4 regions of the Scandinavium tedordense genome follow, and region 2 is predicted to be linked to each of the others. Evidence: predicted binding sites of a transcription regulator. Region 2 holds the regulator's gene; each other region holds the start of a gene.
The links. Region 2 encodes Fur, which represses iron uptake genes when iron is present. Its sites were predicted from a motif close to ATAATAATGAGAACNACTATCAA; they were not measured.
Positions count from the first base shown of each region.

Region 1: the regulator Fur is predicted to act here: its motif matches at 6,311-6,333, upstream of zupT (zinc transporter ZupT).
Region 3: the regulator Fur is predicted to act here: its motif matches at 2,631-2,653, upstream of MUU46_RS14435 (TonB-dependent siderophore receptor).
Region 4: the regulator Fur is predicted to act here: its motif matches at 4,258-4,280, upstream of efeU (iron uptake transporter permease EfeU).

Region 1 is NZ_JALIGG010000052.1:23,179-31,285, reverse strand. Features, by position in the region: gene glnE (bifunctional [glutamate--ammonia ligase]-adenylyl-L-tyrosine phosphorylase/[glutamate--ammonia-ligase] adenylyltransferase) at 1-2,614, shown strand, start outside; gene hldE (bifunctional D-glycero-beta-D-manno-heptose-7-phosphate kinase/D-glycero-beta-D-manno-heptose 1-phosphate adenylyltransferase HldE) at 2,660-4,093, shown strand; gene ubiK (ubiquinone biosynthesis accessory factor UbiK) at 4,138-4,422, opposite strand; FMN riboswitch at 4,545-4,694, shown strand; gene ribB (3,4-dihydroxy-2-butanone-4-phosphate synthase) at 4,797-5,450, shown strand; gene zupT (zinc transporter ZupT) at 5,525-6,298, opposite strand; gene ygiD (4,5-DOPA-extradiol-dioxygenase) at 6,495-7,286, shown strand; gene MUU46_RS06465 (glutathionylspermidine synthase family protein) at 7,384-8,107, opposite strand, start outside.
Region 2 is NZ_JALIGG010000057.1:296,473-304,579, reverse strand. Features, by position in the region: gene potE (putrescine-ornithine antiporter) at 1-838, shown strand, start outside; gene pgm (phosphoglucomutase (alpha-D-glucose-1,6-bisphosphate-dependent)) at 966-2,606, opposite strand; gene seqA (replication initiation negative regulator SeqA) at 2,626-3,180, opposite strand; gene ybfF (esterase) at 3,354-4,118, shown strand; gene ybfE (LexA regulated protein) at 4,250-4,543, shown strand; gene fldA (flavodoxin FldA) at 4,693-5,223, shown strand; gene fur (ferric iron uptake transcriptional regulator) at 5,540-5,992, shown strand; gene chiQ (ChiQ/YbfN family lipoprotein) at 6,083-6,424, opposite strand; gene chiP (chitoporin ChiP) at 6,474-7,886, opposite strand.
Region 3 is NZ_JALIGG010000056.1:263,363-271,469, forward strand. Features, by position in the region: gene MUU46_RS14425 (glycoside-pentoside-hexuronide (GPH):cation symporter) at 1-417, opposite strand, end outside; gene MUU46_RS14430 (alpha,alpha-trehalase) at 716-2,476, shown strand; gene MUU46_RS14435 (TonB-dependent siderophore receptor) at 2,731-4,851, shown strand; gene MUU46_RS14440 (GlsB/YeaQ/YmgE family stress response membrane protein) at 4,945-5,199, opposite strand; gene ycgR (flagellar brake protein YcgR) at 5,409-6,140, shown strand; gene emtA (membrane-bound lytic murein transglycosylase EmtA) at 6,137-6,757, opposite strand; gene ldcA (muramoyltetrapeptide carboxypeptidase) at 6,850-7,776, shown strand; gene MUU46_RS14460 (potassium/proton antiporter) at 7,857-8,107, shown strand, end outside.
Region 4 is NZ_JALIGG010000058.1:12,866-20,972, reverse strand. Features, by position in the region: gene phoH (phosphate starvation-inducible protein PhoH) at 1-256, opposite strand, end outside; gene efeB (iron uptake transporter deferrochelatase/peroxidase subunit) at 895-2,178, opposite strand; gene efeO (iron uptake system protein EfeO) at 2,185-3,312, opposite strand; gene efeU (iron uptake transporter permease EfeU) at 3,370-4,200, opposite strand; gene MUU46_RS19390 (NupC/NupG family nucleoside CNT transporter) at 4,452-5,636, shown strand; gene MUU46_RS19385 (DUF3574 domain-containing protein) at 5,717-6,145, opposite strand; gene putP (sodium/proline symporter PutP) at 6,248-7,756, opposite strand.

The DNA.
Region 1 (8,107 bases), on a different contig from region 2:
GCTGGTGAACGTCAGCGATGAAAATAGCCTGATGCGCGAGCTGCGCCTGTTCCGCCGCCGCGTGATGGTGCGCATTGCCTGGGCGCAGGCGCTTTCTCTTATTTCCACTGAAAGCAGTTTGCAGCAGTTGAGTCATCTGGCGGAAACGCTGATCGTCGCCGCGCGCGACTGGCTGTACGATGCCTGCTGTCGGGAATGGGGCACGCCGTGCAACGCCGACGGCAAACCGCAGCCGCTGCTGATTTTAGGCATGGGCAAACTCGGCGGCGGCGAGCTGAACTTTTCTTCTGACATTGACCTGATTTTTGCCTGGCCGGAGCACGGCTCAACTCAGGGTGGGCGGCGTGAACTCGACAATGCACAGTTCTTTACCCGCATGGGGCAACGGCTGATTAAAGCGCTGGATCAGCCAACAATGGACGGTTTCGTCTATCGCGTGGATATGCGTCTACGCCCGTTTGGTGAAAGCGGGCCGCTGGTGCTGAGCTTCGCTGCGCTGGAAGATTATTACCAGGAGCAGGGCCGCGACTGGGAACGCTATGCGATGGTCAAAGCACGGATCATGGGCGACAGGGAAGGCGTATACGTCGACGAACTGCGTGCGACGCTGCGTCCGTTCGTGTTCCGCCGCTACATCGATTTCAGCGTGATCCAGTCGCTGCGTAATATGAAAGGCATGATCGCCCGCGAAGTGCGCCGTCGTGGCTTGAAAGACAATATTAAGCTCGGCGCGGGTGGCATTCGCGAAATCGAATTTATCGTGCAGGTGTTCCAGCTGATCCGCGGGGGGCGTGAGCCGTCACTGCAAGGGCGCGCCTTGCTGCCGACGCTGGGATCCATTGATGCGCTGCATCTTTTGCCGGAAGGTGAGGCGCAACTGCTGCATGACGCCTACCTGTTCTTACGCCGTCTGGAAAACCTGCTGCAAAGCATTAATGACGAACAGACGCAAACTCTACCGCAGGACGACCTGAACCGGGCGCGGCTGGCATGGGGTATGGGCTTCGCCGACTGGGATGCGCTGACGCAGGCCCTGGATGCGCACATGGCCAACGTGCGGCAGATTTTCAACGCGCTGATTGGCGATGACGAAGAGACCTCGGCTGATGAACAGCTGTCTGAGCACTGGCGCGAGTTGTGGCAGGATGCGTTGCAGGAAGACGATACCACGCCGGTGCTGACGCATCTCACCGACAGCGACCGCAATCAGGTGCTGGCGCTGATAGCCGATTTCCGCAAAGAACTCGACAAACGCACCATCGGTCCGCGCGGGCGTCAGGTGCTCGACTCACTGATGCCGCATTTGCTAAGTAACGTTTGCAGCCGGGAAGATGCTCCGGTGCCGCTGGCGCGCATCATGCCGCTGCTGACCGGGATCGTCACTCGCACCACCTATCTAGAACTGCTGAGTGAATTCCCGGGTGCGCTCAAGCATCTGATTCGCCTTTGCGCCGCATCGCCGATGGTGGCGAGCCAGCTGGCGCGCTATCCGCTGCTGCTGGATGAGCTACTCGACCCGAACACGCTGTACCAGCCAACAGCCACCGATGCCTATCGCGACGAACTGCGCCAGTATCTGCTGCGCGTGCCGGAAGAAGATGAAGAGCAGCAGCTCGAAGCGCTGCGCCAGTTTAAGCAGGCGCAGCTGCTGCGTGTTGCCGCGGCGGATATCGCCGGCACGTTGCCGGTCATGAAAGTGAGCGATCACTTAACCTGGCTGGCGGAAGCGATGATCGACGCGGTGGTTCAGCAGGCCTGGGTGCAAATGGTGGCCCGTTTTGGGCAACCGCGGCATCTTGCCGAGCGTCAGGGGCGTGGTTTTGCGGTCGTGGGCTACGGCAAACTCGGCGGTTGGGAACTGGGCTACAGTTCCGATCTCGATCTGGTGTTTTTACACGACTGCCCAGTGGAAGTGATGACCGATGGCGAACGTGAAATCGATGGGCGTCAGTTCTATCTTCGCCTGGCGCAGCGCATCATGCATCTGTTCAGCACCCGCACCTCCTCGGGCATCCTGTACGAAGTGGACGCTCGCTTACGTCCGTCCGGCGCGGCAGGTATGTTGGTCACGACTACCGAGGCCTTCGCCGATTATCAACATAAGGAAGCCTGGACCTGGGAACATCAGGCACTGGTTCGCGCTCGCGTGGTATACGGCGATCCGCAGCTGCAATCACAGTTTGATTCGATTCGCCGCGACGTGCTGACCGTTTCCCGTGAAGGCGAAACGTTGCAAACCGAAGTCCGTGAAATGCGCGAGAAAATGCGGTCGCATCTTGGGGGCAAACATCGCGATCGCTTTGATATTAAAGCCGATGAAGGCGGCATTACGGATATTGAGTTTATTACCCAGTATCTGGTGCTGCGTTTCGCTCACGATAAACCGAAGCTTACCCGCTGGTCGGATAATGTGCGCATTCTCGAGCTGCTCGCGCAAAACGACATAATGGACGAGCAGGAAGCGCTGGCCCTTAGCCTGGCATACACCACGCTGCGCGATGCGCTGCATCATCTGGCATTGCAGGAAGAGGCCGGGCACGTAGAGCCGGAGGCCTTTGCGGCGGAACGCGAGCTGGTACGCGCGAGCTGGCTAAAGTGGCTGGTGATGTCGTGAGATGTTATTATCGCGCGCAATTAACGAATCTTTCAGGAGTCTGGAATGAAAGTAACGCTGCCAGAGTTTGAGCGTGCAGGAGTGATGGTCGTCGGTGATGTGATGCTGGACCGCTACTGGTATGGCCCAACGAGCCGAATTTCCCCGGAAGCCCCGGTGCCGGTGGTGAAAGTGGATACCATCGAAGAACGTCCTGGCGGCGCGGCGAACGTGGCGATGAATATCGCGGCGTTGGGTGCCACTTCGCGTTTGGTTGGACTGACCGGCATTGACGATGCGGCGCGTGCGCTTAGCAAAGCGCTGGCGGACGTTAATGTGAAGTGCGATTTCGTTTCCGTACCGACCCATCCGACGATCACCAAGCTGCGCGTGCTGTCACGTAACCAGCAACTGATTCGTCTGGACTTCGAAGAAGGTTTTGCGGGTGTCGATCCCCAGCCGATGCACGAACGTATTCAGCAGGCGCTGGGCCACATCGGCGCGCTGGTGCTGTCTGACTACGCTAAAGGCGCGTTGGAAAGCGTTCAGGATATGATTCAGCTGGCTCGTAAAGCGGGTGTTCCGGTGCTGATCGACCCGAAAGGCAGCGAGTTTGAACGCTATCGCGGCGCAACGCTGCTGACGCCAAATCTCTCTGAGTTTGAAGCCGTCGCCGGGAAGTGTAAAAGCGAGGCGGAAATCGTTGAGCGCGGCATGAAAATCATCGCGGACTTCGAACTGTCGGCACTGTTGGTCACCCGTTCCGAACAGGGGATGACCCTGTTGCAGCCGGGTAAAGCACCGCTGCACATGCCAACGCAGGCGCAGGAAGTGTACGACGTGACCGGGGCCGGTGACACGGTGATTGGCGTGCTGGCGGCAACGCTGGCGGCGGGTAATTCGCTGGAAGAAGCGTGTTTCTTTGCCAACGCGGCAGCCGGTGTTGTGGTGGGCAAACTCGGGACTTCTACCGTTTCGCCTATCGAACTGGAAAACGCGGTGCGTGGTCGTACGGACACCGGTTTCGGCGTGATGAGCGAAGCCGAGTTGAAGCTGGCAGTCACGGCAGCACGTAAGCGCGGCGAGAAAGTCGTGATGACTAACGGTGTGTTCGACATTCTGCACGCGGGCCACGTGTCCTACCTCTCCAATGCGCGTAAGCTCGGCGATCGTTTGATTGTCGCGGTGAACAGCGATGCGTCGACCAAACGTCTGAAAGGCGAAACCCGTCCGGTGAATCCGCTCGATCAGCGTATGATCGTGCTCGGCGCGCTGGGATCTGTGGATTGGGTGGTCTCGTTTGAAGAAGATACGCCGCAGCGCCTGATTGCGGGCGTTCTGCCGGATCTGCTGGTGAAAGGCGGGGACTACAAGCCGGACGAAATCGCGGGTAGCGAAGAAGTCTGGGCGAACGGCGGCGAAGTGATGGTACTGAACTTTGAAGATGGCTGTTCAACCACCAACATCATCAAGCGCATTCAGAAAGACAGCGAAAAGTAAGCTTAGATGCCCGGTAAGCGCAAGCGCCACCGGGCAATTTCACATTACTCGTCTACTGGCGGAATTGCGGGTGCGGAGGCCGCGGCGGTGGTGCGGTTTTCCAGGTCGGAGATACGCTGTTCCAGCAGGGCCAGCTTCTCGCGAGTGCGCAGCAGAACCTGAGTCTGCACGTCGAACTCTTCGCGGCTGACCAGATCCAGACGCGTCAGCTGAGATTGCAGCACCTGACGGATTTTCTTCTCAACGTCATCACCAAAATCACGCAAACCTTGCGGCATGGACTCGTGAACCTGGCGGGCAATCTGTTCAATTTTTTTCGGATCAATCATTATGGTTTCCCTGATCTGGTCGGTTTTGCAGATTATTGTAGTGCCTTATGCCGGGGCTATAAACCAGAAATGTTTGAAGCTTATGCATTGCCGCCAATAATCATTAGCGTTATAGTTATCTCGCTTATTCTCAGGGCGGGGCGAAATTCCCCACCGGCGGTAAATCAACTCAGGTTGAAAGCCCGCGAGCGCTTTGGACGTCAGTCTGAAGGACAGCAGATCCGGTGTAATTCCGGGGCCGACGGTTAGAGTCCGGATGGGAGAGAGTAACGATCTACGGGCAAGGCCCGCGCACGTTATCTTTTTGCCGCTTCGTCGGCGCTCCTAAGACTGCCCTGATTCTGGTAACCATAATCTTAATGAGGTCTTTTACCATGAATCAGACGCTACTTTCCTCTTTTGGTACTGCATTTGAACGCGTAGAACACGCGTTGTCCGCACTGCGCGAAGGCCGCGGTGTGATGGTGCTTGATGACGAAAACCGCGAAAACGAAGGCGACATGATCTTTGCCGCCGAAACCATGACCGTTGAGCAGATGGCACTGACCATCCGTCACGGCAGCGGCATTGTTTGCCTGTGCATTAACGAAGAGCGCCGCAAACAGCTCGACCTGCCGATGATGGTGGAAACCAATACCAGCGCATTCGGTACCGGTTTTACCGTAACCATCGAAGCGGCGCACGGTGTGACCACCGGCGTTTCTGCTGCTGACCGCGTTACCACCGTTCGTGCGGCGATTGCCGACGGCGCTAAACCTTCCGATCTGCATCGTCCAGGCCACGTGTTTCCACTTCGTGCGCAGGCGGGTGGGGTATTGACTCGCGGCGGTCACACTGAAGCGACTATCGATCTGGTGACACTGGCGGGCTTCAAACCTGCGGGCGTGCTGTGTGAACTGACTAACGACGATGGCACCATGGCGCGCGCACCGGAGTGCATCAAGTTTGCTGCGGAACACAACATGCCAGTGGTGACCATTGAAGACCTGGTGGAATACCGCCAAAAGCATGAGCGTAAGGCCAGCTAAGATTCACTGAATAGCGAATCTGAAAAGACAACGCCGGGATAATCCCGGCGTTTTGCTATCTGGCTTTCAGAGTATCAGGCGAAATCCATCGACTGAAGCAGTACCAGACTGAGCCCCATCACCGACATGCCGCACAGCACGCCGTAGCTTGGGTTGTTGTGTGGGTCGATTTCTTTCGCCAGCGGCATCAGTTCATCTACCGACAGCGCCACCATAATACCGGCCACCGCAGCCATGATAGCAGCCATCACCACCGGCGAGACCAGTGAACCCAGAATCAACCACGCTAATACACCGCCGAGAATTTCGGCCATTCCGGACACGCCCGCCCAGAATACCGCCTTACGTTTCGATCCTGTCGCGGCATAAATGGGGCTAGCCACCGCCAGGCCTTCAGGAATATTGTGCAATGCGACTGCCAGTGCGATGCCAAATCCGAGCTCCAGATTACTGCTGGCGGTAACGTAGGTCGCCACGCCTTCCGGGAAGTTGTGCAGGCTGATGCCGAGCGTCAGCAGAATCGCGGTGCGGCGCAAATTGCGCGGCATCACGGCTTTATCGCCCTGCATTAAATCCTGCGCATGCGCATGGGGCAGCATTCGGTCGAGGGCAAAATACCCCAGCAGTCCCACCACGAACATGCCGTAGCCGAGCACCGGTGACATACCGGCGGTACCGAGTGCCGCCGGCAGCATTTCCATCAACGAGATCAGCAGCATAATGCCTGCGGCGAAGCCGAGGGAAAACGCGAGTACGCGGTTGGAGGGTTTCTGGCCGATAACGCCCAGGACAGCCCCGATGAAGGTGGCCCCACCAGCGAGCAAGGTCAGGATCAAAGGTACTGACATGAGAACTCCTTTATGATAATGATTATCATTTATATTAAAGTGCAATTGCCCTGAAAGCGAGAGGGGAGATCGCGCTTTTACGTGTCCTTACATTCAAATTTCCTGATGATCTTCATCACCGTTATCTGAGTTCATCCCTGCCCGAAAACGCGTAATGTAAACCCATCAAATCAACTGTTCCTGTAAGGATATCATCATGTCTTCTTCCCGTATGCCAGCACTGTTTTTGGGTCACGGTAGTCCGATGAACGTGCTGGAGGATAACGTGTACACCCGTTCCTGGCAGCATCTCGGCGAAACGCTGCCGCGCCCAAAAGCGATTGTGGCGATTTCCGCGCACTGGTTTACCCGCGGGACAGGCGTCACGGCGATGGAGACCCCGAAAACCATTCATGACTTCGGTGGTTTTCCGCAGGCACTGCACGACACACATTACCCGGCTCCAGGTTCGCCGGAACTGGCGCAGCGTCTGGTTGAGCTACTGGCCCCGGTGCCGGTAGCGCTGGATAAAGAAGCCTGGGGCTTTGACCACGGTTCATGGGGCGTTTTAATTAAAATGTACCCGGATGCTGATATCCCGATGGTTCAGCTCAGTATCGACAGCACCAAACCACCGGCCTGGCATATGGAAATGGGCCGCAAACTGGCCACATTGCGTGAAGAAGGTATCATGCTGGTGGCAAGCGGCAACGTGGTGCACAACCTGCGCACCGCACGCTGGCATGGCGAAAATACGCCCTATCCGTGGGCGACATCGTTCAATGAATTTGTGAAAGACAATCTCACCTGGCAAGGTCCGACGGAAGAGCACCCTTTGGTGAATTATCTCGACCATGAAGGTGGATCGCTTTCGAACCCGACTGCGGATCACTATCTGCCGTTGTTGTACTTACTGGGCGCATGGGATGGAAAAGAGCCGATGACGTTGCCGACCGATGGGATCGAGATGGGCAGTTTGAGTATGCTCTCGGTGCAGATTGGAAAGTAAAAGCAAAACGGCAACCTGAGTTGCCGTTTTTAATGTGTTCGCCCTCTCCCCGTGGGAGAGGAGCGGGGTGCGGGCATCAGACCGCGCCCGACAAAAATTACTCCACAAAAATATGCGGATAGAACCGGGACAGATCCTGAGTGATCAACGCCCGGTCTTCACGAATGCCGATCCCGGCAGGTTGATCGTTGATCAGCCAGCTGCCGATCAGCGTAAAGCTGTCGCCAAATTTCGGCAGTTCATAGAACTGCTGGACGATCATTCCTTCTTCGCCATACGGTCCTTCCACGGCTTCAACCACGTTGCCGTTTTCGACGATCGACACGTTGGCACCTTCGCGTGAGAAAATCGGCTTGATGACGTATTTATCCATCGGGGGATAGCTGTCTTCGGCAAAATACGCAGGTAGCAGATTCGGGTGATCCGGGAACATTTCCCACAGCATCGGCAGCAGCGCTTTGTTAGAGATAATGCTTTTCCAGGCCGGTTCCAGCCAGCGAACGCCAGCGTCCTCCAGCTTGGTGGAGAAAATCTCGCGCAGCATGTATTCCCACGGGTAGAGCTTGAACAGATTGCCAATAACCTGATCCTGCGTGTCGGTGAACTGACCTTTTTCACCAAGCCCGATATCTTCCATATACAGGAATTCGCTCGCAACGCCGCCCTCATTGGCGCAGTCCTGCAAATACTGCACCGTGCCCCGATCTTCGGTGGTATCGCGGCAGCAGGCAAAATGCAGCAGACCGAAACCGTGCTGTTCGCGCAGCTCTGCGAAACGCTCAATCAGCTTTTCCTGCAGGCTGTTGAACTGATCACTGCCT
Region 2 (8,107 bases):
CGTGGGATTGTGCATTATCGGCTGGTTTTGGTTCAGCCCGACACTGTACGTAGAATCCTGGAACCCTCACCACGTGCCGTTCTTTAGCGCGGTCGGGTCGTCTATCGCAATGACGCTGTGGGCGTTTCTCGGTCTGGAATCTGCCTGTGCCAATACCGATGTGGTGGAAAACCCGGAGCGTAACGTGCCGATAGCGGTTCTCGGCGGGACGCTCGGTGCAGCGGTGATTTACATCGTCTCCACTAACGTGATTGCCGGGATTGTACCTAACGTCGATTTAGCCAGCTCCACCGCCCCATTCGGCCTGGCCTTCGCGCAAATGTTCACCCCGGAAGTCGGGAAAGTGATCATGGGCCTGATGGTAATGTCATGCTGTGGTTCGCTGCTGGGCTGGCAGTTTACTATCGCCCAGGTGTTTAAATCGTCAGCGGATGAGGGCTATTTCCCGAAAATATTTTCGCGCTTATCCCGCGCTGAAGCCCCGGTTCAGGGCATGCTGATGATTGTGGTGATTCAGTCCGGTTTGTCGTTGATGACCATTAGCCCGTCGCTGAATAATCAGTTCAACGTGCTGGTGAATCTGGCGGTGGTGACCAACATTATTCCCTACATCCTGTCGATGGCGGCGCTGGTTATTATTCAGAAAATGGCGAACGTCGCGCCGGGCAAAGCGAAGGCCGCGAACGTGGTGGCGTTTATCGGGGCGATGTATAGCTTCTACGCGCTGTATTCGTCTGGTGAAGAAGCGATGCTGTGGGGTGCCATTGTGACCTTTATGGGCTGGACGCTGTATGGCCTGGTGTCTCCGCGATTTGAGCTGAAGAATAAACACAGTTAAACAAAACAAAAACGGCAACCCTGAGGTTGCCGTTTTTACTATTTTCGCCCTCTCCTTCAGGGAGAGAACATCAGCCCGCATTGAGTCTTTTACCCGGCAGCGCTTTGCTTGCCGGGCCGACAAAACACTATGCGTTTTTCAGCACTTCACTAACAATCTCTACCGCTTCTTTCTCAATCAGCTTACGGTGCTCGGCACCGAGGAAGCTTTCACAATAGATTTTGTAGGCGTCTTCTGTGCCGGATGGACGTGCTGCAAACCAGCCGTTTTTGGTCATCACTTTCAGACCGCCGATGGATGCGCCGTTGCCTGGCGCTGCCGTCAGACGCGCGGTGATGGGATCACCGGCCAGCGTATCAGCGCTAACCATCTCCGGAGAGAGTTTAGACAGCGCAGCTTTCTGGGCAGAAGTTGCAGATGCCTGCAGACGGTTGTAGCTCGGTGCACCAAAGCGCGCGGCCAGTTCGTCGTAATGCTGCTGCGGATTTTTGCCCGTGACGGCAGTGATTTCAGCCGCCAACAGGCACATGATGATCCCGTCTTTGTCGGTAGACCACGGTGTGCCGTCGAAACGCAGGAAGGATGCACCCGCGCTCTCTTCGCCGCCAAAACCAAAGCTGCCGTCGAACAGACCGTCAACAAACCATTTGAAGCCTACTGGCACTTCCACCAGCTTACGACCCAGATCATCAACCACACGGTCAATCATCGCAGACGACACCAGGGTTTTACCCACGGCGACATCTTTGCCCCACAGTGGGCGATGCTGGAACAGGTAGTTGATCGCTACGGCCAGGTAGTGGTTCGGGTTCATCAGACCAGCCGGCGTCACGATACCGTGACGGTCGTAATCCGGGTCATTGGCAAACGCCAGGTCAAATTTGTCACGCAATGCCAGCAGGCCTGCCATCGCACACTCTGATGAGCAGTCCATGCGGATAGCGCCATCTTTGTCGAGGTGCATGAAACGGAATGTCTGATCGACGTGATCGTTGACGATGGTCAGATCAAGCTTGTAGAACTCCGCGATACGTTTCCAGTATTCGATCCCGGAGCCACCCAACGGATCAACACCAAGCTTCAGGCCCGCTTTCTGAATGGCTTTGATATCAACGATATCTGCCAGCCCTTCGATAAACGGCTGAACCAAATCTTGCTCTTTGATATGCCCGGATGCATACGCCGCATCCAGAGACATGCGCTTCACGCCGTTCAGGCCATCAGCCAGTAATGCGTTTGCGCGGTCTTCAACCACTTTGGTAACGTTGGTATCAGCCGGACCACCGTTTGGCGGGTTGTACTTGATACCACCATCGTCCGGCGGGTTATGGGACGGGGTGATGACGATGCCATCAGCCTGTGCGCCACCTTTTTTATTGTGAACCAGGATAGCGTTGGAGACCGCAGGCGTTGGAGTGTAGCCGTTGTTTTCCTGCACAATCACATCCACACCGTTGGCCGCCAGCACTTCCAGTACAGAAATGATCGCTGGCTCTGACAGGGCGTGGGTATCCTTGCCGACATAGCACGGCCCGGTAACGCCATTTTTTGCGCGTTCTTCCGCAATCGCCTGCGCAATGGCCAGGATATGCGGTTCATTGAAGCTGTGACGCGCAGCGCTACCACGGTGGCCGGACGTTCCGAATTTTACCGCATGTTCTGCGTTACCCACTTCCGGTTTCAGCACGTAGTACTGAGACGTCAGCTGGGCGACGTTGATCAAATCACTCTGCTGTGCAGGCTGACCCGCACGGTTATGAGTTGCCATTGCCTGGTCCTTCTTATGCTTAGATGGTGCCGCAAACCTTTTCAATTAATTCCGCGGGGAACTGCATTGACTGCATGATGTGTTCAACCATGCTGCATTTACGACCGGTATTGGTGTTGGTGATAACCCAGTAAGGGGTTTCTGGTACCTGCTTAGGCTTGGTCTGATTGCCGTTTTTCAGCAGCGTTGCTTCGTCAGAGGAGAAGTAAACGCGCGTACGGCCATGCAGCGACTCGGTAGCCTGAGCAAATGACTTGCTGTCTAAAGCGTAAAGTGTAGTCAGCACCAGCAGGAAGCGGTTGACCGCTTTTTTCTGCTCGGCGTATTCGTCAGAAAGCATCAGCTCGCGCATGGCGCGAACGTTATCTTTTGTTGAAGACACTTTTTTAACCGCAGCGACGACCGGTGCAGACGCGGATGCCGGAGTTTCTTTGGCTACGGTTGATGCTGCCGCCTGCGATACGGCAGAAAATTTCAGCATACGCCTTAAAATGTCGGATGCGCTCTCGCCAATGTGCTTAGTGTGGCTGGCAATAAAGCCGTAGAGTTCGTCATCAACTTCGATCGTTTTCATCTTAATCCAGTGAGATATCTTTTCTGAATACAAGTTGTTGGGATTATAAGGACAAAACCCAACAGCGGATAGCGTGTCGGCAAAAACTCAGACGACTACTGAGTGTTGCAGCCGGGCGGCAGAATGTTCAACATGATACCCTAACCCGACGTAGCGAAAAAAAGAACTTTGCCATGAAATTAAACAGCCGAGCGCAAACTGCACAAAACCTGCACACTAATTCTCCCATCGTCCTCGTTCACGGCCTTTTCGGTAGCCTTGATAACCTCGGGATCCTCGCCCGGGATCTGGTTGCCGACCACAATATCCTGCAAGTCGATATGCGTAACCATGGCCTTTCCCCTCGCGACCCGGAGATGACCTACGCCGCAATGGCGCAGGATCTTGTCGATACGCTCGATGCAAACGGCATTGAGAAGGCGAGTCTGATTGGCCATTCAATGGGCGGTAAAGCGGTGATGGCGTTTACGGCGCTAGCCCCTGAACGTGTTGAAAAACTGGTGGCGATTGATATCGCTCCGGTGGCTTATCAGGTGCGCCGTCACGATGAGATTTTTGCCGCCATTAACGCCGTGACCGACGCAGGCGTGTCCAGCCGCCAGCAGGCCGCGGATGTAATGCGCCAGCATATAGATGAAGAAGGCGTGATTCAGTTCCTGCTGAAGTCGTTCGTCGACGGTGCGTGGCGATTCAACGTGCCAGCGTTGTGGGATCAATATCCCCATATCGTTGGCTGGGAACCGATTCCTGCCTGGGACCACCCTGCCCTGTTTATCCCTGGTGGAAATTCGCCTTACGTCACCGCAGAGTACCGCGACGCGTTACTTGCACAGTTCCCGCAGGCCCGCGCGCACGTGATCGCGGGTGCCGGACATTGGGTTCACGCAGAAAAACCGGATGCGGTGCTGCGTGCGATTCGTCGATACCTGGCAGAATGATTAAAATCCGAGCAAGCAAGCGCCATTGTGCCTCCCGGCGTTGGCGTCCGGGTTTCGCTGATGTATGATTGCGCGCTATCTGCGCCGGGCCTGTCGTCTGGCGGCTTGTTTCCCCGAAGTCACTCTGAATCATGGCAAAAGAACAAACGGACCGAACGACATTAGATTTGTTCGCAAATGAGCGTCGCCCGGGAAGGCCGAAAACCAATCCGCTCTCGCGCGACGAACAATTACGCATAAATAAGCGTAATCAGCTTAAACGCGACAAAAGCAACGGTCTCAAACGCGTTGAGCTAAAGCTCAATAACGATGCCGTGGATGCGCTCAATGAACTGGCTGATGCCAGAAATATGAGCCGCAGCGAGCTTATCGAAGAGATATTGTTGCAACAACTGGCTGCATTACACGGCCAGGAACTTGTCTGAAAATACGGCAAAAAATCACTTTCATTTAGCAGAGAGTGCAGTACGGCGCGATTGCAGTTTCCGCGCACTTCTCCTCCTGCTATCATTGCCTTTATCTGTGGGCAACATTCCACCATCATTTCAATACGTTTCAAGAGGTTATTTTACTCATGGCAATCACAGGTATTTTTTTCGGCAGCGACACGGGTAACACCGAAAATATCGCGAAGATGATCCAGAAGCAGCTTGGCAAAGACGTTGCCGAGGTGCATGACATTGCCAAGAGCAGTAAAGAAGATCTCGAAGGTTTCGATATTCTGCTGCTGGGTATCCCTACCTGGTACTACGGTGAAGCACAGTGTGACTGGGACGACTTCTTCCCGACGCTGGAAGAGGTAGACTTCAACGGTAAGCTGGTCGCACTGTTTGGCTGTGGCGATCAGGAAGATTACGCAGAATATTTCTGTGATGCGTTGGGTACCATCCGCGACATCATCGAACCGCGCGGCGCAACTATCGTTGGCCACTGGCCGACCGAAGGCTACCATTTCGAAGCCTCTAAAGGTCTGGCTGATGACGCCCATTTTGTGGGTCTGGCCATTGACGAAGATCGCCAGCCAGAGCTGACCGCTGAGCGTGTCGAAAAATGGGTGAAACAAATCTCCGAAGAGCTGCACCTCGAAGAGATCAAGAACGCCTAATGATTTAGTACGGTGCAGCATCCGTGCTGCGCCGTATTAGCGATACGTTGTGTTAAATTAATAGATAAAAGCAATTAAATTAATCGCTACAAATTTTTAACTTTTGAGCACATGTCTGTACAATGTCACCTGTTTTGACGAGGTCGGATGTTTCGCTTTGCAGATGATGCCTCGTTTTTGAAAAGCATACTTTGCTCAGGGTTTACGTTCCCATTTAGGCCAGGCAGTCCTATAATGAGACGCATTATCCTGAATTCATTCTTAGTAATACTTCCCCATAGGGAAGTGTATCGCCTAGCAACAGGACTGATTCCGCATGACTGACAACAATACCGCATTAAAGAAGGCAGGCCTGAAAGTCACGCTTCCTCGTTTGAAAATTCTGGAAGTGCTTCAGGGGCCGGACAATCACCATGTCAGTGCGGAAGACCTTTATAAACGCCTCATTGATATGGGCGAAGAGATTGGTCTGGCAACGGTTTATCGCGTTCTGAACCAGTTCGACGATGCCGGCATTGTCACCCGCCACAACTTCGAAGGCGGCAAGTCTGTTTTCGAACTGACTCAGCAGCATCATCACGATCACTTAATCTGCCTCGACTGCGGCAAGGTTATTGAGTTCAGTGATGACTCTATCGAAACGCGTCAGCGCGAAATCGCCACTCGACATGGCATTCGTCTGACCAACCATAGCCTTTATCTTTATGGCCACTGCGCAGAAGGCGACTGCCGTGAAGATGAACACGCACACGACGCCGCTGAGAAATAATCAGCGTTTGCTCAAAAGCAAAAAGCCAACCTCGCGGTTGGCTTTTTTTGGCATAAATTTCAGGCAATCACAGAGGCCGATAGTTGAGGGTTATGGCTTTGTGGTTGTCGTGTTGTTGTTACGAATTTCCTTCCAAATCTGGTCACAGCGGGCTTTCACCGCCTGATCGTTGCCGGTATGCGTCGCCTGGATGCACTGTTGATAATCCAGAACCCGCACGGTTTCCTGATTGGCAAACTGCTGATGTGACTTCTCGGTTTTCAGTACGTCCAATACATTCTGACACGCCTGGATTTTATCCGGGTTGCCTTCGGCGGTGTTAATACACGCGCTGTACGCCTCTTTGAGCTTGTTATCTTCCTGTGGCGCCTGGGGTTGTGCGCATGCAACCAGCCCGGATGCCATCATAGCGATGAGAATCAATTTTTTCATGATACGGCCTCATAGGCGCGCGGCGACGTTAACGCTGCCGCGCGACTTGTCAGAAAATGGTGAACGGGGCGATAACAATGAATTTCACGTCACGCTCATCCTGGAAGATATTGCCGTACCCCCCGCCATAGCTCGGGATGTCGGAGTGGTTGTCGTATTGAGTAAAGTGCAGCTTGAACAGCGTGCCTTTCGCTCGCCCTTCCTGAACGGTGTACATCGCGTCGAGGCTGTAAGCTGACTCTTTAATTTTGTTTGAGGCGATATCTTCGCGCTGACCTGCACTATTGATAAGCCAGTCAGACGGTTTAGCATCCCAGGCATAAACATAAGACGCGCCCACGGCCCAGCCCGGCATATCCCAGTTTTTCAGATCATACATACCGCCGAAGAACACCGCTTTTTCGCCGTTGGCGTTGAAGTCTGAGCGGTTATCCCACCAGATATCCAGTCGGCCGTTGGAAGAAGCATAGGTTGGGGTCATACGCTGAAGGAAGTAACCCTGCTGCCCTTCCGCTTTTACCCATGTTCCTTCGAGACGCAGGTCAACAACGTCGCCCACTTTATAACCTAAGGTCAGAGCCTGTAGCCACGCGGTACCGTCATAGATATCGTTGATAGTGTTGCTGCTGACGGTGTCACGCGCACCGTAGAACTGGTAGCTGGTCGAGAGCGGCGCCCCGGCGACATCAAATTTATAGCTGGCTTTGGCGAAGTACTGATCCATAAAGCCTTCAGCCTGACCAAATGCTGCTTCGAGCACCAGGTCATTTTTGAAGTCGTATTTAGCACCGATGGAGTGCAGATACTCCACTTTGGTTTTCTTGTCGTTCTGATAGAAATGATCAGTTTCAAGGTGCCACGGAGCTTTGTACTCGTTGGTCCACATATACGAGAAGCTCAACGCCCCGGCATCCCCGTAGTCAAAGTTTGCCCCGGCTTCAGCACCCTGATAAGTACCCGGCATGAAGCTCCAGTGCGGCGCTAACAGGGTCTGGCCAGTAGGCTGAATATAACCTGCGCGTGCCCAGGTCGGCCCCAGTTTAAATTTCGCGGCGGCTTTATACAGACTGATCCCACTCTTATCGCCAGACCAGTCTTCGTCATAGCCTTTATTAACAGAGGAGAACGCGATTTCGTTTGGGTGACCGCTTTCGGCGGATTCAGCCATTTCGATTGCGGTGAAGGCCGCAATATCCAGGCCGATAAAATCTGCAGCATAACCCGACTGGAAGTCGAGATTGGCGTTCCAGGTGGAGTGAGAAAGGTTGGTTTTGTACTTGTCGCCGTCGGTTACATCTTTACGGTCACGCTCGCGCTGCCAGTAATAGATGCCGCCGGTTAAGGTTGAATCGTCTATGAATCCTGCTGCACTGGCTTGCGGAACTGCCAACCAGCCCGACATTGCGGTGACCCCGGCAATAGCCAGCGCCAGCGTACTACGTTTGCCACTGAACGTACGCATGTGTATATCCTCTTTGACTTTTAAAAACGCGTTCGCAAAGCGAACAGCGATAAAAATTAAGTACTGCAAAAAAGTAGCGAGGCAGAAAAGTCCTAACGCTATGCATGTAGACTATTTTTCGCGACGCGAATTATCAATCCTTTTTCCGCACGAAAATGCAAGATTATGACAGGGCGCACATATTTGATTGCGTTTTGTTACACATGCACGTTTCAGCATGA
Region 3 (8,107 bases), on a different contig from region 2:
AGTCAACGCCGCGCCTAATGAGCAATATGGGATATTAATTGCGGTGTACATCAGAGTCATAAATATATATGCCGCAACGGCATAAACGACTTTTCCGCTGTCTGAAAAACTCGGAATAGAATAAACCAGCACACAGCTCACGGCGAACGGGATACAGATAGCTAACAGCCATGGACGGAAGCGTCCCCAGCGGGTGGCCGTTGCATCAGCAATAGCCCCCATTATCGGGTCGGTAATCGCATCCAATACTCGAACTAATAAAAACATGGTGCCCATGACTGCCGGTGGCAATCCATAAATATCGGTATAATACCAGGCAAGAATAGCGACCGATGAATCGAAAACGATATGACTGGCGGCATCACCGAGGCTATAACCGACTTTTTCTCTGACGGATAACTTTTCACCTGCCATGATAAAACTCCCCTTCAGTATTAAGTTATGTAACCGGTTTCTTATGTGGCGCTATTTTTTGCACAGCCAGTGAAAGGCGGTCCATTATGTTTTTTAGCTAGTTTCTTATGTTTTTTGCTTTATGTGATCTCTGAGGGATCAAAGAGATATATTCTCGATTTTTTTGTTTTATTGCTCACATAACCGCACGACGGGAATTTGTCTGGAAAAGTGCAAAACGTTAACCCCGACACACGCCGGGGCCGATATTCGTCTATGGTTGTAAACAGCGGAATTTGCGCAACTAAAAGGAGAATCAACGATGAGAAAACCCGCTTTGCGCCGCCCAGATACGCTTTACCTCGCCCTGCAACTCGCCCTCGGTGGCGCCCTACTCTCGCTGAGTCTGACCTCGGCCCAGGCGGATGAAACCCTCGCCGCCACACCGCAGCCGCCGGATATTTTATTGGGTCCGCTGTTTAATGATGTGCAAAGCGCGAAGCTGTTCCCGGATCAAAAAACATTTGCCGATGCGGTGCCTAAGGGCGATCCGCTGATGATCCTTGCGGACTATCGGATGCAGCGCAATCAGTCGAGCTTTGACCTGCGCCATTTTGTGGAAGTGAACTTCTCTCTGCCGCAGGAAAAAGACAAATACGTGCCGCCTGCGGGCCAGAGCCTGCGTGAGCATATCGACGGACTGTGGCCGGTGCTAACACGTACCACCGACAGCGCCGCGAAGTGGGATTCCCTGCTGCCGTTGCCGAAACCGTATGTGGTGCCCGGCGGGCGCTTCCGCGAAGTGTATTACTGGGACAGCTATTTCACGATGCTGGGCCTGGCGGAGAGCGGTCACTGGGACAAAATCGAGGATATGGTCGCCAACTTCGCCTATGAAATTGACACCTGGGGCCATATTCCTAACGGCAACCGAACCTATTATCTGAGCCGTTCGCAGCCACCGTTCTTCTCGCTAATGGTGGAACTGCTGGCGAAACACGACAGCGACGCACTGAAAAAATACCTGCCGCAGATGGAGAAAGAGCACGCCTACTGGATGGACGGTCAGGATGCGCTGCAAAACGGCGAAGCCAATAAACGGGTGGTCAAACTCAATGACGGCGCGCTGCTCAACCGCTATTGGGATGACAAAGACACGCCGCGCCCGGAATCCTGGCTCGACGATGTGAATACCGCCAAAAGTAATCCGAATCGCCCGGCGACGGAAATTTACCGCGACCTGCGCTCTGCCGCCGCGTCCGGGTGGGACTTCAGCTCACGCTGGATGGATGACCCGCAAAAACTCAGCACTATTCGTACCACCAGCATTGTGCCGGTCGACCTTAACGCACTGATGTTCAAGATGGAGAAAATCATCGCCAGCGCCAGTAAAGCAGCGGGTGATGACGCCAAAGCCACGCGTTACGATACGCTGGCAAGCGACCGCCAGCAGGCAATGGAGCGTCATCTGTGGAACGACAAAGAGGGCTGGTACGCCGATTACGATCTGAAAACGCACAAGGTGCGTAATCAGCTGACCGCCGCCGCGCTGTTCCCGCTGTACGTTAACGCCGCCTCAAACGACAGAGCGGCAAAAATGGCAACGGTAACGGAATCGCGGTTGCTAAAAGCAGGCGGCATTGCGACCACCACCATCAACAGTGGTCAGCAATGGGATTCCCCGAACGGCTGGGCACCGCTGCAATGGGTCGCCACCGAAGGGCTGCAAAACTATGGTAAGGACAACATCGCGATGGACGTTTCCTGGCGATTCCTGACCAACGTGCAACACACTTACGACAGTCAGCAAAAACTGGTGGAGAAATATGACATCACGTCCACCGGCACGGGCGGCGGCGGAGGTGAATATCCACTGCAGGATGGATTCGGCTGGAGTAACGGCGTGACGCTGAAAATGCTCGATTTGATTTGCCCGAAAGAAAAACCGTGCGACAACGTGCCAACAACACGACCCGCAGCGACAGCGCCTGCCGAGGCACCGCTGAAATCGACGACTCCGGCGACGTCTACCGCACCTGCGGCAAGCCCAACCCCAGCCGCTCCGGCTGAAAAAACGCAATAATAGACCCTTGACCTGCTACCAGTTCTGGTAGCAGGTTTTTTCTCGCATTGTCCGCTATCCCCTTCCCGCTCTGCTTTCCCGTCGGTAACCGCAATAAAGCCGTGGATTTCTGGCAGCTGCTCTGACATTTCTTCTCTTGCTTCGATTAACGCAAACAATAATAATTCGCATTCTTTTTACGAAAAATGACATTTTCGCACGTTTTGACACGGTGGCGCACAGGAGTGCCAGGCCGGGTCTCTTAGGATTATGCGATGAATAACACACTGCGCCTCAAACGCTCGTCAGCACTTTGCGCCTTGGCGCTGGCGTTCCCTTGCTCGTCTTTCGCTGAGGAAACGGTAGTGGTTACCGCTCAGCCGGCTGAATCCGCGACCGCACCGACCAAGGGCTATACGGTTAAATCCTCAACCGGTGCCACCAAAACCGATCAACCGCTGATCACTACCGCCCAGTCGGTATCCGTTGTGACCCGTCAGCAGATGGAAGATCAGGGTGCGACCAACGTCAGCCAGGCGCTGAGCTATACACCGGGCGTGTATAGCACCTTCGGCGGCTCGGCAACTCGCTTCGACGCCATTTCCCTGCGCGGCTACCACGGCGGTGACGTGGACAACATCTTCCTCGACGGCATGCGCCTGATGAGCGATGGCGGCAGCCACAACGTCATTCAGATTGACCCGTGGTTTCTCGACCGAATTGATGTGATTAAAGGCCCCTCTTCCGCGCTGTACGGCCAAAGCGTACCCGGCGGGCTGGTTAACCTGACCTCCAAGCGCCCACAGTTTACCTCCGAAGGCCACATTCAGGCGTTCGGCGGCACCCAGGGCACCAAAGGTGCAGCGTTCGATTACACCGACGCGATTAACGATCAGTGGGCGTATCGCGTGGTGGGCATCACCCGTAACACCGACACCCAGGTCGACAACACCCGCGAAGAACGTTACGCGATTTCCCCGTCGCTGCTGTGGCAACCGGATTCTGACACCAGCCTGTTACTGCGTGCGTACCTGCAAAAAGATCCATCAGGCGGCTATCATGGCTCGCTACCGTTGGACGGCACGCGCTATGAGCACAACGGTCGCAAACTCAGCAACCACACCAATGAAGGTGACCCGAGCGATGGCTACCAGCGTCGCGAACAGATTTACAGCTACGAATTTAATCACCAGTTCAATGACATTTGGTCCGTGTATTCAAGCGGCAGCTATACCCATTCCGACGTAAACCTCGACCAGGTTTATCAGGTGGGTTGGGTTGGCGACAGCGATATGCTGGCCCGCGGCTATAGCGGTTCAACCGGTTCGCTCGACGGCTGGTCGACCGATAACCGCATTAAGGCTGATTTCAACACCGGCGACGTGTCGCACACCGTGGTATTGGGTGGTGAATATCACCGCTTCCGCAATGACCTGTGGAGCCGCGCAGGGGGTGCCTCTCCGCTCGATCCGTGGAGCGGCTATACTGCGCAGGATGGACATACCCTGACCTATAGTGATTATAACAATCGCCGTTATTATCAGGCCGGTCTGTACTTGCAGGATGAGATGGTGTGGAACCGCTGGCATGCGGATCTCTCCGCGCGCTATGACCGCATTGTTTCACAGCAAGTGAGCGATACATTTGGCACCTCTTCGCGTCGTTCCGATGACCACATCAGCAGCCGCGCATCCTTGCTGTATGCCTTTGAAAACGGCTTGTCGCCGTACATCAGCTACAGCCAGGCCATCACGCCTGCCATGCTGGCAGGCCCGGACGGTCAGTTGCTGAAACCGACCACCGCCGAGCAGTACGAAGCCGGGCTGAAATTCCAGCCGCCGGGCACTGCGGACATGTACAGCATCGCAATGTACGACCTGACACAGAAAGATGTGGCCACGCGAGATACCAATATCGCTACCGCCACCTTCCTGCCCGCCGGAAAAGTGCATTCGCAGGGTGTGGAACTGGAAGCGCGCAATCAGCTGACGCCACGCCTGAGCACCATCGCCGGGTACACCTGGAACCGCCTGCGCTTTGCTGATACCAAAGACGGCACCGACGACAATACGCCGCAGCTGACGCCGGATCAGATGGCATCATTCTGGGCGCACTATAAGTTTGATTACGGGATTAGCGCGGGCGCGGGCGTACGTTATATCGGCAAACAGTGGGCCGATGACGCGAATACCGAACGTTTGCCGTCGACTACGCTGCTGGATGCGATGATCCGTGCGGATCTGGGTGCCTGGACGTCAGCTCTGAAAGGCGCGTATTTGCAGGTTAATGCGAATAACCTGACCGACAGAGAGTATGTTTCTGGTTGCTACGGCACCAATAACTGCTACTGGGGCGCTGAGCGGTCGGTGATCGCAACCGTCGGCTATGATTTCTGATGGGTGATTAAAAAATTGCCCGGTGGCGCTTTCGCTGACCGGGCCTACCGTTTCAAAGTAGGCCGGCAAGCATGCGCCGCCGGGCTGTCGTATTTATGCGTTGCGACGCAGTAATCTGAATACCACCAGCACCACGATGGCACCCACAACCGCCACGAGGAAACTGTGCATATTAAAGCCGGAAACATTGCCGATACCAAACATGGTAGCCAGCCAGCCGCCAACCACGGCACCGACGATCCCCAGAATGCAGGTGAGAATAAAACCGCCGCCGTCACGACCCGGCATAATCAGTTTCGCAATAACACCCGCAATCAGTCCAAAAATAATCCAGGTCAGAATACCCATTTTAACCACCCTCCAAAATAAACAAATTAACCACAATTTAAACACGACTATTGTGTGCTTTGGTTCCCTTAAGTATAGGTAAACATTCCCAAAAAGAAGGTATTCGACTAAAAAATTTATCTGTTGAAAAATTTTCACCCGTTTGTATTAAGTTATGTTTCGCGCTGCCGATAGTTTATCGAATCTCTGTCGATAAGGAGCGACCAGGCGTGAGTCATTACAATGAGCAATTCCTTAAACAAAATCCGCTGGCAGTGTTAAACGTTCTTCGCGATTTGCATCGCGACCACGTCCCTTTGCGTGTCTCGTGGGAGACATCGCAATTTATTACCCGCATTCTCGATATCTCTTCTCAGGCGCTGATCGTCGATTACGGCAGTCAGGAATATGAAAACCGCGCCGTTCAGCGTGCGGAAAATATTACGCTCTCCGCTGAAACTCAGGGGGCGAAAATTGAATTTACGGTGCCGAAGATAGCGCCCGGCCAGTTCCTTGATTTGCCTGCCTTCACGATGCCCGTGCCGCCGTCGCTGTGGTTTGTGCAGCGTCGCGAGTTTTTCCGTATTTCCGCCCCACTGCATCCGGTGTATTACTGCAAGGCGAAACTACCCGATAACAGCGAAGTGCGTTTTCGTTTGTGTGATTTGTCACTCGGTGGAATGGGTGCATTGCTGGATGGCGCGCCGTCTGCGGCCCTGAAATCTGGGGTGATGCTCCCACAGATGGAACTGGATATGGGGGAATGGGGTAAATTTCATTTCGACGCGCAGCTGCTTTCACTGAGCGAGCGCAAGGTGGTCGACAGCAAAAATGAAACGATCAGCACCCCGCGCCTGAGCTTTCGTTTTCTCAACATCAGCCCGGCGATTGAGCGCACGCTCCAGCGAATTATCTTCTCTCTGGAGCGTGAGGCCCGCGAACGCGCGAATAAAGTGCGTTAGTCAATCGCGTCCATCGCTTTCTGCACTTTCCAGATGTAGCGCGGCGCTTGTGATGAAGGGTGATTCTCGACGATATAATCGAAGAACTCATCCTTATCCATGCCGTTAATCTTCCTGATCGCCGTTTTACGGTCCGAGGAGAAGGTTCGCAGCAGCGCGCCCGCGCCGTTAACGTAGGAGGTAACCAGCGCATACTGCATCACTTGCGGATCCTCAATGCCCGCCAGAACACCGTGTTCAAGGATGCTGAAGTATGCGGTACCCATCGAGATGTTACGTTCGGGGTTTTTCAGCTCACTGACCGACGGATCGCCCTTCCAGCCCATATGGCGATATACTTCACGCCCGGCGGTGGAAGGTTTAAGCTGCATCAGACCCACTGCGCCAGATTTACTGACCACATTCGGATTACCACCTGACTCAACCGCGATAATAGCAGTGATGAATTTAGGATCGAGTCCCCACGCCGTACCGGCCTTCTGGCTGATTGGCATCCACTGCATTGCCCGCTGAACGGGTACCGTCGGGTTGTACGGTGGATTGCGGTAATCGTTTTTCGGTTTTGAACTACATCCGGCAAGTAAGACAAATAAAACAACAAACCATCTCAATTTCACGCTTCTATCCTTTTCACTGAAGTGTGCTGCGCTAATGACAACGCGATGTTCAGGCGGCATGATAACTGTTTCATTCTCTGCAAGGAATTGCCATGACTCTGTTTCATCTGATTGCTCCCTCAGGCTATTGCATCAACCAACAGGCCGCCACCCGTGGGATTGCGCGCCTGGAGGAGGCAGGATACCAGGTCAATAATCAGCGCATTCTCACGCGCCGCCAGCAGCGTTTTGCAGGTACAGAAGCGGATCGCGCGGGCGATATCAATGCGCTGGCGGCACTTTTTGGTCGCGATAACCTCGTTTTAGCGGTGCGCGGCGGCTATGGCGCGAACCGTTTACTGGACATGATTGACTGGAAGGCCATCGCATTACGCCAGCAAAATGATCCGCTGCTGATTTGCGGCCATAGCGATTTCACCGCCATTCAGTTGGCACTCCTGTGCGAAGGCGTAATCACCTTCAGCGGGCCAATGCTGGCGGGCAATTTCGGGGCAGAAACGCTCAACGAATTTACCCTCGAGCACTTCTGGCGCGCGCTGCGAAACGGGGCATTTTCCGTGGAATGGCAAGGCAACGGCCGGGCCTGTGACGTGAACGGCACGCTGTGGGGCGGTAATCTGGCGATGCTGGTGTCGCTCATTGGCACTCCGTGGATGCCGCAAATTGACGACGGCATTCTGGTACTTGAAGACATTAACGAACACCCGTTCCGCGTGGAGCGTATGCTGCTGCAACTGTTCCATGCAGGGATTTTAGGTCGTCAGCGGGCCATTGTGCTCGGCAGCTTTAGCGGCGCGGAGCCAAACGATTACGATGCCGGTTACGATTTGCCGGTGATGATCGATTATCTGCAATCACGGTTATCTATCCCGGTTATCAGCGGGCTTGATTTCGGTCACGAGCAGCGCACGGTGACGCTGCCACTTGGATCACAGGCGCGTCTGGTGCACAACGCGAAGTCAACCACGCTGTCGATGACGGGTCATCCGGTCATCAGTGGAGAAAAAAAGCATTCATAGCTCTTATAAATCCATCGATTTACATGCATGTATGATAACGTTTTACCATTGAGTCACGCGATATAGGGAGTACGTGAACGTTGGATGCCGGGGCAATAATCAGTTTGTTTATTCTGGGGTCGGTGCTGGTCACCTTCAGTATTTTACTCAGTTCCTTTTCCTCACGACTCGGTATCCCGATTCTGGTGATCTTCCTTGCTATCGGTATGCTGGCCGGTATCGATGGCATTGGCGGCATTCCGTTTGATAATTACCCCTTCGCTTACATGGTCAGTAACCTCGCGCTGGCGGTTATCCTGCTTGATGGCGGAATGCGTACTCAGGCGAGTTC
Region 4 (8,107 bases), on a different contig from region 2:
CACACCCTGCCTCGCCGGTGGCGAAAATCAGCTGTTTACTCTCGATAGCATTCAGGTAGTGCGCCTGAGCTTCATTGCGAGCTTCAATTGGAGAATGATCACGGCTGTCTCTTGCCATGCCAATTGCTTCTACGCCACTCATCTGCACAAGCGAGGTGACCGATTCTTCTTCACGTTGTTTATGACTGCGTGAATCCCGTCTCAGCACACGTTTTGCTTCACGACGAGCTTTGATCACTGCTTTTTGTCTTCCCATGGATAGCACCTTGAGTTGTTGGTCAACATTACACGTGTCCGTTTCGACACGATTATGCGCACTAACGTCTGAGGTTTGGCTTCCTTTTAAGCCATTGCTTGCCGGTTGATCGGACGTGATGACGCGACTACGCGCACCGCGCATCACATCGGGTGATTCATGAGTTGTTGTCGAAGAGGGAAATTCAGTGGTGAAGAAATCGCTGCCGGAGGTGAGGCCTCCGCGCTGTTTGGTGCAGTTATTTTTACTTTTATGTCCAGAACAGGACCTTACCATCCGCGATCTCCTAAGTGGCTACTTTCACTCACTGCCGGAAACTACCGCTGTTGTAATAATTACATCATGAATTAGCATAAATGCAACATATTTTTTACCTACAGGCAACCATGCTATCTCCACCAGCAGAGAGAGTCTCTGACAAAACAATGACAGAAAGATGTCAGTCTTCATTTAAGGCGTAGAAAAAGCGAGATTATTGCGCCGGAGTTGTCCCTGCGGATGACGAGGGTGTCGAAATTTTCTGGCGTAAAAATTCAATAAAGGCCTTAAAGCGAATTCTGTCGCTGTTCTCTTTAGAGCACATGAAAAAAAAGGTTCATGCCAGACATGAACCTTTTTTTTCAGCAACCGAGAGCAACTCAGGCTTCAAGTAAGCCTTGTGCAAGGTAATCAGTACGCGCTTTTACTCCCGGCAGAACAAAGAAATACCCGCCGCCAATCGGCTTAATATACTCTTCCAGCGCCTCGCCGTTGAGCCGCTTCTGCACGGTAAGGAATCCTTTCTCCAGGTCGTGCTGATAGCAAACGAACAGTAAGCCCATTTCTAGTTGGCCGGAGTGGGTCACGCCGAGCGAATAACTGTATCCGCGTCGCATCATCAGGTTGGATTCAGTTTCCGGCGTGCGCGGGTTGGCCAGACGAATATGGCTGTCTAGTGCAATCACATCGCCGTTCGGATCGTTGGCGTAGTCCGGCACATCGTGCTCGAGCTGCATTCCCAACGGCGCACCTGAATGCTTATCGCGCCCGAAAATAGTCTGTTGCTCTTTCAGCGGCGTACGATCCCAGAACTCCACGTGGAACTGAATGATGCGCACCGCCTGGTAAGAACCGCCGGTAGCCCACGCGGGTTCACCCTGCCCGTCCGTCACCCAGATGATGTTATCCATCAGCTTCGCGTCGTGGCTGTCCGGGTTCGCGGTGCCATCTTTAAAGCCCAATAGATTCACCGGCGTCTCTTTACCTTTACTGCGCGCGGCGTGATCAGAGATAAAACCTTCCCGCTTCCAGCGCACGCTCAGTAAATCCGGCGAATGCTTGATGATGTCACGCAGGGCATGAATAACGGTGTCCTGGGTGTTAGCGCAGATTTGCAGCAGCAGATCCCCATGACACAGAGCCGCATCCAGTGAATCGTTGGGGAAACGCGTCATGCGCTGCAGTTTTTTCGGTGTATGCGCCGCCAGCCCGTAGCGCTCGTCAAACAGCGACTGACCAACGGAAACGGTAATAGTCAGGTTATCCGGCGCGATATACGCCCCGAGGATCCCGGAATCCATCGGCGGCAGCCGCGGATTCGGCGTATCGGGCGCGGGCCCACCGGTGGTGAGGAAAGTTATCCTGTCGGTCAGTAATTTGAACAGCCGTGTCAGGTCAGCTTTATCGCTCGCCAGCACGTCAAACGCCACCAGCATCATCGATGCCTGCTGAGGAGTCAGCACGCCCGCCTGATGCAGTCCGTGGAACGGCTGGGTTTCCATTCGCGCATCCGGAGACAGCGTCCCCGGCGCACTTTGCGGTTTCGCCGCATGGGCGACCGGACAACCCCCGGTCAACGCCAGCGCGCCTCCCAGCGCGCCGATATTTTTCAGTAAGCGACGACGTGACGGCTCGGTCACGTCGTGCGGTTTGCTCTGAGTCATAACGCTTTAGTCCAGTCCGAGGATCCCACGCAGCTGCGCTAAATCTTCTGCCAGCGTCGTTACCGGCCCTTTCAGCGCATTGCGGTCAGCGTCAGTCAACTTATCGTAAGTCTCGTAGCCGTCTTTGGTTTTGTACTTCGCCAGAATGGTGTCGACTTTCTTGAAGTTGGCATCCACTTTGGCCAGCAGCGCGCTGTTTTCTTTCTGCAGCTGAGGACGCAGCAAGTCGACAATTTTCTGGGCGCCGTCGACGTTAGCCTGGAAATCCCACAGATCGGTATGGCTGTAACGATCTTCTTCACCGCTTATTTTACTGGCCGCGACTTCTTCAATCAGACCGGCAGCACCGCCTACCACTTTTGACGGTGGGAAGGCCAGTTCGCTGATGCGTTTCTGCAGTTCCTGCACGTCGCTGTTCAGCTGAGTGGCGTAGTGATCCATGCCTTTGGTGGAGTTGTCAGCAAATAGCGCTTTTTCCAGGCGGTGGAAGCCGGTGAATTTCGGGTCTTCCGCTTTCTTCTCGTAATCGTCTTCACGGGCATCGATGCTGCCGTCGAGATCAGAGAACAGTTCAGCAATCGGTTCGATGCGCTCGTAGTATTGACGGGTCGGAGCGTACAGCGCTTTGGCTTTCTCGATATCGCCCGCTTTCACCGCGTCGGTGAAGGCCTGAGTCCCTTTCACCAGCTCTGCAGTTTGTGCCGTCACGTAGGTTTTATAGTCGGCAATCGCATCGCCCAGGCTCAGCACAGCGTTGGCTTTCGCCGCGTCCGCAGTGGCTTCACCTTTAACAATCAACAGGCCTTTCGGGTTAGTCAGCAGGCCACAGGTCATTTCATAACGGCCCGGCTGCAGATTGGCGGTCATTTTTTGGGTGAAACCTGGCGCAATGTTTTCACGCTCTTCCACCACCATCACCCCTTTGAGGATTTCCCACTCCAGTGCTTTTTGGCTGTGGTTCTGGATGATGAACTGGGTTTTACCAGAGTTAACGGTAATGTTCATCGGTTCACACTGTTTGTCGGTGACCGTAACCTTAACCTGCGGAATATCGGCGGCCTGCGCAGAGAACGCAGAAGATAACAACGCAGCGATACCCAGCTGCAGCGCACTACGGCGGAAATTAATCGTCATGACCCATCCCTTTCAATAAGTATGTTGTAACTATTAGTCAATCATTGCTGTCGCTGATTACACCGTACGAGAAGGACTCGTGGAGGCCCGCGGCGGCATGGAAAACAGCACCAGTGCCGGGATCAGATAGATAAAGTACACCGCAACTTCGCTGACACTTGGCGTTTCCTGGTAGCCGAAAATACCTTCCAGCAGGGTGCCAAACAGCGTGTGGGTAGAAAGTGTGGTACTGAAATCAAACGCCACGTCCTGGAAGTGATTCCACAGCCCCGCCTCATGGAAGGCCCGAATCGCCCCGGCGGCAAGCCCTGCGGCCACCAGTAAAATAAACAGGCTGGTCCATTTGAAGAACGCGCCGAGATTCAGGCGAATGCCGCCCCAGTAAATCAGAAAACCAAGGACCACCGCGGTCGCCAGGCCGAGCATTGCACCTAGCGGCGGCCAGATGCCAAGATCCTGCTGGAATGCGGCCAGCAGGAAGAATACCGATTCCAGCCCTTCACGCGCCACGGCGAAAAAGACCATCAGGATCAGCGCCCAACCGTGGTTATTGCCCTTTTGCAGCGCATTATCCACCGCGTCTTCCAGCTGTTTCTTCACGTTGCGCGACACTTTGCGCATCCAGAACACCATCCAGGTCAGGATGAACACCGCAATAACCGCCACGATGCCTTCGAACATTTCCTGCTCTTTCTGCGGAAACTCGCCGGTTGTTTCGTTGATGAAAATGCCGAGTCCCAGGCACAGCGCGGCGGCGAGAAACACGCCAATCCACATGACGCCAATCCAGCGTCCTCGCTGCGTGCGTTTAAGGTAGCTTGCTATCAGGCTGACAATCAGCGCCGCTTCCAGCCCTTCGCGTAACATAATGAGAAATGGAACAAACATGCCTGACACCCTTCAGTGTGAACCGCAGTCAATCGATGCAAAGTTTCGTAAATATGAGTGATAGTGATTATCATTACGACAGAAAGAAACACAAGCAAAATGTGCGGATAATGATGTCAGGTTGTAAAAGATTGCGAGCGTCATCGTTATCGTGCGAAGCAATTTGTCTAAGCTTATTAACAGGTAATCGTTTACCCTGCCGCTGCGCTGTGGCTAAATATGCCTCCCGTTTACCTGCAAACAAAAATGAAATGGCTAATATTCTTCACTTCCTGCTGGCGCTGGTGGTCATCCTCGCGCTCGCCTGGCTGGTCAGTTTTGACCGCAAAACCATACGTATTCGTTATATTGCACAGCTCATTATTATCGAGATCGCGCTGGCATTCTTTTTCCTGCACGCCGAAAGCGGTTTAGTTCTCATTAAATCGGTTTCAGGGGTATTTGAATCGCTGCTGAAATTCTCCGCAGAAGGTAGCAATTTCGTCTTCGGCGGCATGAGCGATAAAGGCCTGGCGTTTATCTTCTTAGGCGTGCTGTGCCCGATTATCTTTATTTCCGCGCTGATTGGCATTCTGCAACATTGGCGTATTCTGCCGATTTTTATTCGCGTCATCGGCACCCTGTTGTCGAAAGTAAATGGCATGGGCAAGCTGGAATCGTTTAACGCCGTCAGTTCAATTATCCTGGGTCAGTCGGAAAACTTCATTGCTTACAAAGGGGTGCTGTCTGATCTCTCCTCTCGCCGCCTGTTCACCATGGCCGCTACCGCAATGTCGACGGTGTCGCTGTCGATTGTCGGCGCATACATGACCATGCTCGACGCGAAATATGTCGTTGCGGCGCTGATCCTCAATATGTTCAGCACCTTCATTATCCTGTCGGTGATTAACCCGACGCGTCCGGATGCCGAAGCGGAGATTAAACTCGAGAAAATGCATGAGTCGCAGAGTTTCTTTGAGATGCTCGGGGAATATATTCTCGCCGGCTTTAAAGTGGCGATGATTATTCTGGCAATGCTGATTGGTTTTATTGCGCTGATAAGCGCGGTGAACGCCCTATTCTCGACAGTGTTTGGCCTGAGCTTCCAACAGATCCTCGGTTACGTTTTCTATCCACTGGCATGGCTGATTGGCATTCCACTGAGCGATGCACTGAACGCGGGCAGCATCATGGCGACCAAATTGGTGGCGAATGAGTTTGTGGCGATGATTGAGCTGCAAAAGATTGCCGCACAGATGACGCCCCGCGGGCTGGGCATTCTGTCAGTGTTCCTGGTGTCATTCGCTAACTTTGCTTCTATCGGCATTGTGGCGGGCGCGATTAAAGGACTGAACGAGAAGCAGGGAAATGCGGTTTCACGCTTTGGTCTACGCCTGGTGTACGGCGCGACACTGGTGAGTTTGCTGTCGGCGAGTTTTGCGGGGTTGTTCCTGTAAACGTCTAAATGCCCAGCGACGCTACGCTTGCGCGGGGCTATAACATAACAACGGCGGAGTTTATTCCCGCCGTTTTTTTATCAGAACTGGACGCACACCGGGTTATCGACCCGCATCACCGATTCCTGGGCAAAGCGTGATTTGTAAACGTTACGCAGCGCTTCAATATTGCTTTCGCTCTGCGCATCTATACCGTGGACAAGCATCAACGCTTTGCTCTGCTCACGGGCCACTTTGCCGTCGTTACCAAGCCATTGACCGCGTGCATCAAGCACCGTCAGCCCATCGCGGAAGCGCGGCGTGACGTCATTATCCACAAACTGCTGCCATTCCTGGGGCGTGATATCTTTCCCCGCCGGACGACTCAAGCCGAAATAGAGCGTGGTTTGCTGCATCTGGTTATCCGCTTTGCAGCTTTGCGTGTCTGCGACGGATTTTTGCGATGGAGCCGTACAACCGCTGAGCACGAATGCCAAAGCGATGGCGGCATACCCCATTTTTAGTGTCATTGCCTGCTATCCTCATTGTTTTTTTAGCCGCAAGATATCAGCGCATTTTCAGGTGATTAGCAAGAAAAAAGCCCGCATTTTAGCGGGCTTTAGCAAGAATGATTATTCGGCCTGTAACCGGGACGGCGGCGCAGAGTGATAATGCGCGTCCGCTTCGGCAAAGCGTTTCTGCATTGAGACAGATGGCGCTTTACCCAGCAGGCTAAAGACCACAATCCCGATACTGGCAAACACGAAGCCCGGGATAATTTCATACAGACCCAGCCAGCCGAACTGCTTCCAGACGATAACCGTGACCGCACCAATGATCATCCCTGCCAGGGCGCCGTTACGCGTCATGCGGGACCACAGCACTGAGAACAGCACCACCGGACCGAAGGCTGCACCAAAACCGGCCCAGGCGTAGCTCACCAGACCGAGCACGCGGTTTTCAGGGTTTGCGGCCAGCGCAATCGCCACCAGCGCCACGGCCAGAACCATAAAACGACCGACCCACACCAGCTCTTTTTGGCTCGCGCCTTTACGCAGGAACGCTTTGTACAAATCTTCGGTAATCGCGCTAGAACACACCAGCAGCTGACAGCTCAGCGTCGACATGACTGCCGCCAGAATGGCAGAAAGCAAAATACCGGCAATCCACGGGTTGAACAGGATTTGCGCCAGCTCGATAAACACGCGCTCAGCGTTCTGGTTTACCGCACCTGCCAGGTCAGCGTGGGTGTTGAAGAAGGCGATACCAAAGAAGCCTACGCCCACCGCGCCCATCAGGCACAAGATCATCCACGTCATACTGATGCGACGCGCATGAACGATACTGTGATGAGAGTCCGCTGCCATGAAACGAGCCAGGATGTGCGGCTGTCCGAAGTAGCCCAGGCCCCAGCCCAGCAGGGAAATGATGGCCACGAAGTTCAGACCCTTGAGCATATCGATATTTTCAATGCTCTTTTGCTTAATCACTTCCAGCGAGTCGCCGAAACCGCCGACGGTGATAATCACAATCACCGGAGTCAGGATCAGCGCGAAAATCATCAGGCTCGCCTGCACGGTGTCGGTCCAGCTCACGGCCAGGAAGCCGCCGATGAATGTGTAGAGGATGGTTGCCGCCGCACCGGCCCACAGCGCAGTTTCATAGCTCATGCCGAAAGTGCTTTCGAACAGACGCGCCCCCGCCACAATGCCGGATGCACAGTAGATGGTGAAGAACAACAGAATGACCAACGCGGAGATAATGCGCAGCAAGCGGCTTTTATCTTCGAAACGACCGGTGAAATAGTCCGGCAGCGTCAGTGCGTTATTGTTCACTTCGGTGTGAACGCGCAGGCGTCCGGCTACCAGTTTCCAGTTAATCCATGCGCCAAGGCACAGACCAATGGCAATCCAGCTTTCAGAGATACCGGAAATGAAAATGGCACCCGGCAAGCCCATCAGCAGCCAGCCGCTCATGTCGGATGCCCCCGCCGATAATGCGGTGACAAATGGACCCAGGCTACGCCCGCCCAAAATATAGTCATCAAAGTTTTTGGTATTACGCCAAGCGGTAAACCCAATCAGGATCATACCAAATATATAAATTAGAAACGTCACCACCATAGGTGTGCTAGTAGCCATCAAAAAATTCTCCAGAATAACTCTTTTTATCCCTATTACCGGAACGAAGTAATGGGCTCTTTGTTACGGCCGGAGCGTATCCTGCCGTATGCTGAATTTATTCACAAACGATTTAACACTGCATTTACAGATAAAACATCCCGTCAACAGGATCAATTTCCTATAGGTTGCACTCGCTCACGCTTTTCGCGGTTGCACCGTGAAAAAGTGTTAAGCGCCGCATAAAACCTGGCTTCTCTACAACAACTCCATGTCTTAATCAGTGTTAAAAAGATTTAACAGGTCATTGCTTTTCCTGATTGCTGGCGAAGTCACACTTAACACGGTTGCACAAAGTTGCAACATGATGGA